DNA from 4 places in the Micromonospora sp. NPDC049175 genome. Region 1 is predicted to be linked to each of the others. Evidence: riboswitches for the same ligand, from Rfam matches in the RefSeq annotation. Region 1 holds a riboswitch; each other region holds the start of a gene.
The links. Region 1 has a riboswitch for cyclic di-AMP ahead of ACGFH8_RS08265 (NlpC/P60 family protein). Riboswitches for the same ligand answer to the same signal wherever they lie in the genome.

Region 1 (2,164 bases):
CGGGCCCTTCGGTCAGCACGATCGATCAGCCTGGACGGCCGTAGCTGTGGACCTGACCGTCGTCGGCCCTCTTCATCTTGACCGGTTCGCCGGCCTGCGAGGCGTGCACCACCCAGCCGCCACCGACGTACATCCCGACGTGGTGGATGTCGCTGTAGTAGAAGACCAGGTCGCCGGGGCGCAGGTCGGCCTTGCTGACGTTCTTGGTGGCGCGGCTCTGGGCTGCGGCGTTGTGCGGCAGTGACACCCCGGCCTTCGCCCAGGCGGCGAGCATGAGTCCGGAGCAGTCGTACGAGTTCGGACCCTCGGCACCCCAGACGTAGGGCTTGCCGATCTGCGCGCAGGCGAACTTGACCGCGGTGCCGGCGGCGCCACCGGGATAGCTGCCGGGGCAGGGCGCGGGGCGCAACGGACCGCCGCCACCGCTGCCGTACACCTTGAGGCGCAGCTTCTGCAGCTTGTCGATCTCCTCGTTGATCTGCTTCTTCTTCGCCGCCAACTGGGCCTCGGTACGGGTCAGCTGGGCCACCATCTCGTCGAGCGGCGCCTTCTGCCCGGCCAACTCGTCGCGCAGGTCGGCCACCTCGCGGACGTCCTGCTGCTGGTTGTGCGCGAAGCGGTCGAGCAGTTCGAGCTGACCGACCACCTCACTGGGTGACCGGCTGCCCAGCACCGCGTTGACGGTCAGCACGTTCTCACCCTTGTACGCGCGCACGGCCAGGGCACTGACCTTGTCCATCGCGGCGTCGACCTGGCGCTCCAGCGGGGCGATCCGGGCGGCCAGCGCCTGGGCCTGCTTGCGCTTGGCGGCGAGGTCGGTCCGGGTGGCGTTGTGCTGTTCGATGATCGGTTCGAGTTTGTTCCAGTCGGCGTCGATCTGGCGCTCGATCTCGGCGACGGACGGGTCGGCGTGGGCCGCCGTGGCGCTGCCGGTCAGGACGACGGCGACGCCGGCCAGTGCGGCGAGCGCGGTGGTGAAGCGGGACCAGCGTGGGCGCGGCGCAATCGACATCGGGCCGGCTGTTGCCGACCGCTCGGACGACGGCCGCGGGGCATGGAGTGCCACCGGGGTTCCGTACTCCTTCTTCCTGACCGCCTACCGGGTTAGCTGACGGGTTCGGGCGGGAAGTCGGCGCCCTACCGCAGTGGCTGCGGATTCACCCCGGGGGACATGGGTCCCCGGTTCGTTCGGAAACGACTCGGCGGTGTCGGTCCGTTACCGCCCGGGCTGGACGGAGCTGCTATCGGGCCGACGAATGACCAGAGTAGAGACGCTTGTTACCGCTCCGCAACCCGTGCGGCCGTGACACTCCGTACCGATCGGAGAGGATCACCGAACCGTACGTGAAGATTTATTTCCTGGCAGGTCGACACATGGAAAGGTATTGACGCGGACTCCCGGCCGGCGCGAGGGTGGCGTCATCCACACCCGCGAAATCTAGGGGGTTCGATGCGCCATCCAACCCTGCTGCCCGGCCGGCGTGCGCTGCTCGCCGTCGCCGTGCTCGCCGCCGCGACCGCGGTCGGAGCACCCGCCCACGCCGCCGCACCCACCGTCGACCGCCAGCAGCGGTACGCCGCCGCGGCCGCCGAGTACGGCGTACCGACCGACGTGCTGCTCGGCGTCTCCTACCTGGAGTCCCGCTGGGACAGCAACGCCGGCACACCCAGCACCAGCGGCGGCTACGGCCCCATGCACCTGACCGACGCCCGACACGTGACCGCTCTGCCCGTGCGTGGTCACCACGACACCGGCACCGAGGACCCGCGCGGCGACGACTCCCGTACCACGCTGGCACCTGTACCCCGGACGGCCCAGGACCCGGCGCCACCCGCCGCCGCGTCGCAGACCGTGGATGCCGCCGCCGCGCTGACCGGCGCGACTCCCGACGCGCTGCGCACCGACGCCGACGTCAACATCCGGGGCGGGGCCGCACTCCTGGCCTCGTACCAGCGGGAGTTGGGCGCCCCGGTCGGTGCCGGCACCGACCCGGCCACCTGGTACGGCGCGGTGGCCCGCTACACCGGCGCGGACAGCGCGGACGCCGCGGCGGCCTTCGCCGACGAGGTCTTCACCACCATCGGCGCCGGCGCGTCGCGGGTGACCGACGACGGCCAGCGGATCACGCTGCCGGCCCGCGCGATCCGCCCGCAGCGCTCCTGG
Region 2 (2,164 bases), on a different contig from region 1:
CTCCGCGCCGGAGCCCGGGAGAGCATCAACCTGCAGGGGGCCTACCTGGAGGTGCTCGGCGACCTGCTCGGCTCACTCGGCGTGATCGGCGCGGCGCTGCTCATCACCGTCACCGACTGGTGGTGGGCCGACCCACTCGTCGCGGTCGCCATTGGCGCGTTCATCCTGCCGCGCACCTGGCGGCTGGCCCGCGCCGCCGTCCGGATCCTGGTGCAGGCCGCCCCGGAACACCTCCAGGTGACCGCCGTGCACGACCGGTTGGCCGCGGTCCCCGGGGTGGTCGAGGTGCACGACCTGCACGTCTGGACGCTCACCTCGGGCATGGAGGTGGCCTCGGCGCACCTGACCATGGCACCCGGCGCCGAGGTCGGCACGGTGCTCACCGCGGCGCGTACCGCCCTGCACGACGACTTCCGGATCGAGCACGCGACGTTGCAGATCGAGCCCGGCGCCGCCCCCGGCGCCTGCGGCTCGATCGAGTGGTGACAGCTTTCTCGTGACGACGCACGCACCGTCTGTCACATCGGCTGCAGCAGCCCCACCGGCACCGGTAGGCTCGGTCCCGGCCTCCACCAGGCGGCGCCCTCCAGGCGCCGGTGGCGGTCGCCGCCTAATCGCCCAACCGGGCGAACCGGGGAACCACGTTCCTGGGGTGCATCCGCGTCAGCGGTAGGGATCTTCCGTCCCGAACCCGTCAGCTAACCCGGTCGGCGGCTGACGGAAGGACATGCGCAGTGGCACCAGCACGACCACCCGCCGCCCGACTGGCGGCCCTGATCGTCGCGATGATCGCCCTCGGCGTCGCGCTCCCGGCCGGCACCGCCTCGGCCGCTCCCCCGACCGGCCTGCGGGCCGCCGCCGCACCCGACTCCGACGAGGAGGGCGGCACCCCCTCGCTACGCGCCCAACTCGAGGCCGCCAGCAAGGGCTACCTGGACGCGAAACGCGCTCTGGACACCTCAGTCAAGCGGCAGCAGCAGCTCGCCACCCAGCTGAAGGAGATCGAGGTCGAGCTTGCCCAGCGCGACGGCAAGGTCGGCCAGATCGCCGGCGTGGCATACCGCACCGGGCGGCTCGGCGTGGTGTCGGCGCTGCTCAACAGCAGCAGCCCGGAGGGCTTCATGGACCGGGCCGCCGCGCTGGACGCGGTGGCCGCCAACGAGGACCGGGTGCTGCGCGACCTGCTCGCCACCAAGGACCAGGCCAGTCGCACCCGGGCCGCCCTGAACGGCGAGATCGTCGAACAACGCAAGCAGGTCACGGTGATGGCCAAGCGCAAGGACCAGGCCGAACGAGCCCTGACCGTGGCCAACACCCCCAAGCCGAAGACCACCGCCGACACCGGCTCCAACCGGGGCACCTCCAGCGCCAACGCGAAGGCGGCGCCGCGCAACTCCGACGGCTCGTGGCCATCCGAGTCGTGCAGCGTCAACGACCCCACGCCCGCCAGCGGCTGCATCACCCCGCGCACCCTGCACGCGCTCAACCAGGCCAAGGCCGCGGGCTTCACCAGGTACGTCTCCTGTCACCGCCCCAGCGGCTCCGGTGAACACCCCAAGGGCCGGGCCTGCGACTTCGCCGCGCAGGCGAGCGGCTTCGGCGGCAACGCCACCGGCGGCGACAAGACGTACGGCAACAACCTGGCCGCGTACTTCATCCGCAACGCCGACCAGCTCGCCGTGCTGTACGTGATCTGGTACCGGCAGATCTGGCTGCCCAGCAGCGGGTGGAAGTCGTACAGCGGCGCGGGTGGCACCCCCTCCACCGACCACACCAACCACGTGCACCTGTCGGTCTACTGACCCACCCGACGGGTGGCCCGGCCCGAGCCGGGGTTGATCCACGCGCGATCGCCGACTCCGGGGTATCCGGACCACGGGTTACCCCGGAGCCGGCGATGTCGTGTTGACCGTGGCGTCGGGTGACGTCGTCGCCCGGGAGGGCTGTCGCCAGGCGGGCTGCCACCGGGCGGGCTGCCACCAGGCGGGCTGCCACCAGGCGGGCTGCCACCAGGCGGGCTGTCGCCAGGCGGGCTGTTGCCGGGCGGGCTACGTCGCCGGGCGGGCGGTTGCCGGGCGGCCTGTCGCAGGCGGGCTACGTTGCCGGGCGTACCGCTGATGTCGTCGGCGGTCGGACGACCCGGCGCGGGCCGGCGGGCAGCATC
Region 3 (2,164 bases), 490 kb from region 1:
GTGCCCGACGGCCCGGGCGCGCCACGGGTCGACGTCGGCGACGAGGTCGTCCTCGTCGAGTTGACCGACCCGACCGATCCCACGCTCAGTAACTGGAACATCGCCGAGCACCAGCGCGGCACCCCACTTGTGTGGTTGGCGGTGGTCTTCGCCGCCGCGATCGTCGCGTTCGGCCGGTGGCGGGGGCTGGCCGCGCTCGCCGGGTTGGCGGCCAGCTTCGCCATCCTGCTCACCTTCGTGCTGCCGGGCATCGGCGCCGGCCGGTCACCTCTCCTGGTGGCGGTGGTCGGCGCCGCCCTGATCATGTTCGTGGTGCTCTATCTGACCCACGGCGTCACCGCGCAGACCTCGGTCGCGGTGCTCGGCACCCTGGGCAGCCTGGTGCTGACCGGCGCGCTCGCCACCATCGCCACCGGGGCAACGCACCTCACCGGCTTCGGCAGCGAGGACGCGACGACTCTGTCGATGTTCCAGGGTGACGTGGACCTGCACGGCCTGCTGCTCGCCGGGATCATCATCGGGTCGCTCGGGGTGCTCGACGACGTGACGGTCACCCAGGCGGCCACCGTCACCGAGCTGGCGAACGCCAATCCCGGGCTGACCCGCAGGCAGCTCTACCGTGCGGCGACACGTGTCGGCCGGGCGCACATCGCCTCCACCGTCAACACGATCGTGCTGGCGTACGCGGGCGCGTCGCTGCCCCTGCTGCTCCTGCTCACCGCCGACGCGCGGCCGATCGGGCAGCTTCTCACCAGCGAGTTCCTCGCGCAGGAGATCGTCCGCAGCGCGGTCGCGACACTCGGGCTGATCGCCGCCGTGCCGCTGACCACCGGACTGGCCGCGATCGTGACCGCGGCCGGGCGCGCCGACACCACGCCGCCCGTCGATGCCACCCGGCCGCGCCCCCGGGCGGACGACCGGGCGGAGGCGCTGGCCGCCCTCAACGCGCCGCGATCGCGGCAACCCGACGAGCCGGACCAGACGCGGACCCGGCCCCCATCCACCGCCACCGACGGGTGGCCGGAGACGAACAGGAGCACGGATACGGCATGGTGACACTCCTCAGCGTGACCAGATCGGGTCCCCCACCTGAGAACCGCGTCACTGGTTACCCACCGCTATGGCGAAATGACACTTTTGGTCGGCATCCAGGCGTAGCTCACCCAGTCGACTCTCGGGTAACCTCGCTGCCGGTTACCGATGAAGGCGCGAAGCGGCGCCTGCGGTGCCACCGCCCAATCGCCAACCGGCGAGCCGGGGACCCAGGTGTGTGGGGTGAATCCGCGTCAGCGGTAGGGGCCACTTCCGCCCCGAACCCGTCAGCTAACCCGGTCGGCGGTCGACGGAAGGGAACATTGTGACGGCACCCCTACGCCGCTGGATGACACCCGTGGTGGCCGTGATCGCCGCACTGACCGTGCTCGCCGGGCCCCTCCCGGCCCACGCCGCCCCGACGACCCCCACGCCGTCCGGGCACGAGGAGGACGGCGAGCCCCAGCTGCTCAACGACGTCATCGAGCAGGCCAACCGCGACTACTCCGCCGCCAAGTCCAGACTGGACAAGTCCAAGAAGCGGCAGCTCGAGTTGGCGCTTGAGGTGGACCGGGCCAAGGCCGACCTGGACGCGCTGGCGCCACAGGTCGGGGAGATCGCCGCCCAGTCGTACCGGACCGGTCGGATCGGCGCGCTCGCGATGCTGCTCGAAAGCGACGCTCCGGACACGTTCGTCCAACGTGCCGCGATGCTCGACGAGATCAACATGGTGAACGAGAACAAGCTCGCCGAGGTCAACACGGTGAAGTCCCGCGCCGAGCAGGCCAAGCTGCTCCTCGACACCGAGGTCCGCGAGCAGCAGAAGCAGACCGCCGTGATGGCCAAGCGGAAGACCGAGGCCGACAAGGCGCTCTCCCTGGTCGGCGGCAAGGGCTTCACCGGCGGCCTGGTGGACGCCACCTCGAAGGTCGCCAAGATCGGGCCGGGCCGCACCGCCGACGGTGACTGGAAGGCACAGTCCTGCAGCGAGAAGGACCCGACCACGTCCGGCTGCATCACGCCACGCACCCTGCACGCGTACAAGGAGGTCAAGGCGGCCGGCTTCAACCGGTTCGTCGGCTGCTACCGCTCCGGCGGGCCGTGGGAGCACCCGAAGGGCCGCGCCTGTGAC
Region 4 (2,164 bases), on a different contig from region 1:
TCAGTCAGGAGCAGGCGGAACGGGCCTGGGCGCGGTACGACGAGGCGGACACCGCGGCGCGCCGCTTCGCGGGATCCGGGGCGCTGCCCACCCCGGGCACCCCCCGCACCCCGGCCGAGTACGCCGCCCGGGAGCGCTACCTGCACCGTGCGGCGACGGCGGCGTACTGGCGGGGCGACCTGAGCATGGCGCAGCTCAGCGACGTGTTCGGGCGGCGGCACGGCTGGGATCCCCGGCGGCACCCGGTCGAGCAGGAAGCGCTGCTCAGCCGGGCGATCCGGGACGCGCGACGGGCCGACCACCAGGCCGCCGCCGACGCTGAGCGGGCCGCCTGGCGGGCCGCGGAACTGGCCGCCGAGTCGGCGCGCGTCCTTGCCCAGGAGGCGGCTTTGGCAGCGGCCCGGCTGCGGCCCAGCCGGGCACCGGCCCGCCGGCTGGTGCCCGGGGCTGCCCGCCCCGCCGTCGTGACACGCTGGCGTCCCGCCCGTGCGGGTTGAGCTCGATCCGTTATGTGAGCCCGCTCACCGCATTCCGAAATCGGGCGTCCGGCACGATCGGCTCGATTGTTCCCGGGATTGTGGCCGCACTTTTGGCGACCTGTCCGGTTGTCGCCCGTAGGCGTCACCGTAACCGCTTGTCCCATCGAGTCACGTCATCGGCCAGACGCGGAGAAATTGCTGCGCCGATCCGGGTTTACGCAGGTGAACCTGGCTTGGCAGGGTGTGAACGGGCCAGTAGTGTCGTCCCGTCCGGTGCGGTAACCGATCGCAAGAGGCGACGCCGCGCCGACCCGCTCAATCGTGATGAACGAACCGGGGACCCATCAGTAAGTCCGGGGTGAATCCGCGAGCCACGGCCCGCGGTAGGGCGATCTTCCCGCCCGAATCCGTCAGCTAACCCGGTAGGCGGTCTCGGAAGGAGTTCCATCCTCGTGCAGCATCTCTCCACCCCTCGGCTGTTCCCTCGCCTCCACGGCGTAGCGGTGCCCCCGCTCATCGGTCACGTGACGGTGAGCTGACCCCCGGGTCATCGCCCAACCGCCCGGCCACGCCGGGTGTTCCCCTGAGCGGTTCACCATCCGCGGACCATCGTCCGCGCGCTGGCCCCTGCCCGGATACCGGCCCGGCCCCGGTGTGCCGCTCTCCCCCCGATCCGTGGAGGACCCCGTGAAGCACACCATGCAGCGTCAGCTCCGCCGCATCGCCACCCAGCGCCCGTACCAGATCGCCGCCGCCTCCGCCGCGGCCCTCGTGATCGCCACCACCACCGGCACCCTGCTCGCCACCACCGACGACGCGCCGGCCGGCCAGCGCACCGCGACCACTGTCGCCGAGATGCGCAGCGACGTCGCCGCCTCCCGTGGCGAGGTGCGAGACGCCTCCCCGTCGGCCAGCGCCGCGCCGACGAGCGCCGCCCCGGCCACCAGCGCCGCCGCGCCCGCCGCCAAGGCGAGCAGCAACCCGGACCTGACCCGCAAGCCGGAGCGGCCGAAGCCGCCGGCGACAAAGGTGCTGGACTACGAGTACGAGGCGCAGAACACCTACTACAACTGCGGCCCGGCGGCCACCCGCAACGCGCTCAGCGCCACCGGGATCGACCGTACCCAGGAGGAACTCGGCGCCGAGCTGGGCACCACCGAGATGGGCACCAACTCGGCCGAGGACACCACGCGGGTGCTCAACGCCGAGGTGAAGGGCTCCCCGTACCGGACCCGGATGTTCGCCGGCGCGCCCAGCCCGGCCCAGATGGACCGCCTCCAGGCCGACGTCGTCAAGGCCATCACCGACGGCCGGGGCGTGGTCGCCAACGTCGTCGGGGACGCCACCGACACCGACGGCAGCTGGCACTCCTACGGCGGGGGGCACTACGTCGCCGTCGTGGGTTACAAGGACAACGGCCGCACGGTACGCATCGCCGACTCGGCGAACCCGTCCGACCCGTCGTACTGGATCACCACGATCGACCTGGCCAACTGGATCGCCAGCCGGGGCTACTCCGCCTGACCCAGGCACGCTGACCGCCACGGGCGCCGTCCCTCACGAGGGGCCGGCGCCCGTGGTGTCTCTCCCGCCGGTCCGGGGTACGCCCCCGTCGACGACTCTCGTCCGGGACCGTGAACCGTGGGAGACTGCGGCCGTGGTGGATGAATCGGGTGGTCACACCG

Region 2: it holds a riboswitch for cyclic di-AMP, as region 1 does, so the genes downstream of both, ACGFH8_RS06150 (coiled-coil domain-containing protein) here and ACGFH8_RS08265 (NlpC/P60 family protein) in region 1, are expected to answer to the same signal.
Region 3: it holds a riboswitch for cyclic di-AMP, as region 1 does, so the genes downstream of both, ACGFH8_RS10630 (coiled-coil domain-containing protein) here and ACGFH8_RS08265 (NlpC/P60 family protein) in region 1, are expected to answer to the same signal.
Region 4: it holds a riboswitch for cyclic di-AMP, as region 1 does, so the genes downstream of both, ACGFH8_RS15360 (C39 family peptidase) here and ACGFH8_RS08265 (NlpC/P60 family protein) in region 1, are expected to answer to the same signal.

The regions. Positions count from the first base shown of each region.
Region 1 covers NZ_JBICSY010000002.1:306,304-308,467, reverse strand. The annotation lists gene ACGFH8_RS08265 (NlpC/P60 family protein) at 26-1,012, opposite strand; cyclic di-AMP (ydaO/yuaA leader) riboswitch at 1,080-1,215, opposite strand; gene ACGFH8_RS08260 (N-acetylmuramoyl-L-alanine amidase) at 1,451-2,164, shown strand, end outside.
Region 2 covers NZ_JBICSY010000001.1:1,427,888-1,430,051, forward strand. The annotation lists gene ACGFH8_RS06145 (cation diffusion facilitator family transporter) at 1-486, shown strand, start outside; cyclic di-AMP (ydaO/yuaA leader) riboswitch at 598-729, shown strand; gene ACGFH8_RS06150 (coiled-coil domain-containing protein) at 735-1,802, shown strand.
Region 3 covers NZ_JBICSY010000002.1:792,220-794,383, reverse strand. The annotation lists gene ACGFH8_RS10635 (YibE/F family protein) at 1-1,056, shown strand, start outside; cyclic di-AMP (ydaO/yuaA leader) riboswitch at 1,223-1,353, shown strand; gene ACGFH8_RS10630 (coiled-coil domain-containing protein) at 1,358-2,164, shown strand, end outside.
Region 4 covers NZ_JBICSY010000003.1:319,258-321,421, forward strand. The annotation lists gene ACGFH8_RS15355 (hypothetical protein) at 1-497, shown strand, start outside; cyclic di-AMP (ydaO/yuaA leader) riboswitch at 782-923, shown strand; gene ACGFH8_RS15360 (C39 family peptidase) at 1,155-2,003, shown strand; gene ACGFH8_RS15365 (alpha/beta fold hydrolase) at 2,137-2,164, shown strand, end outside.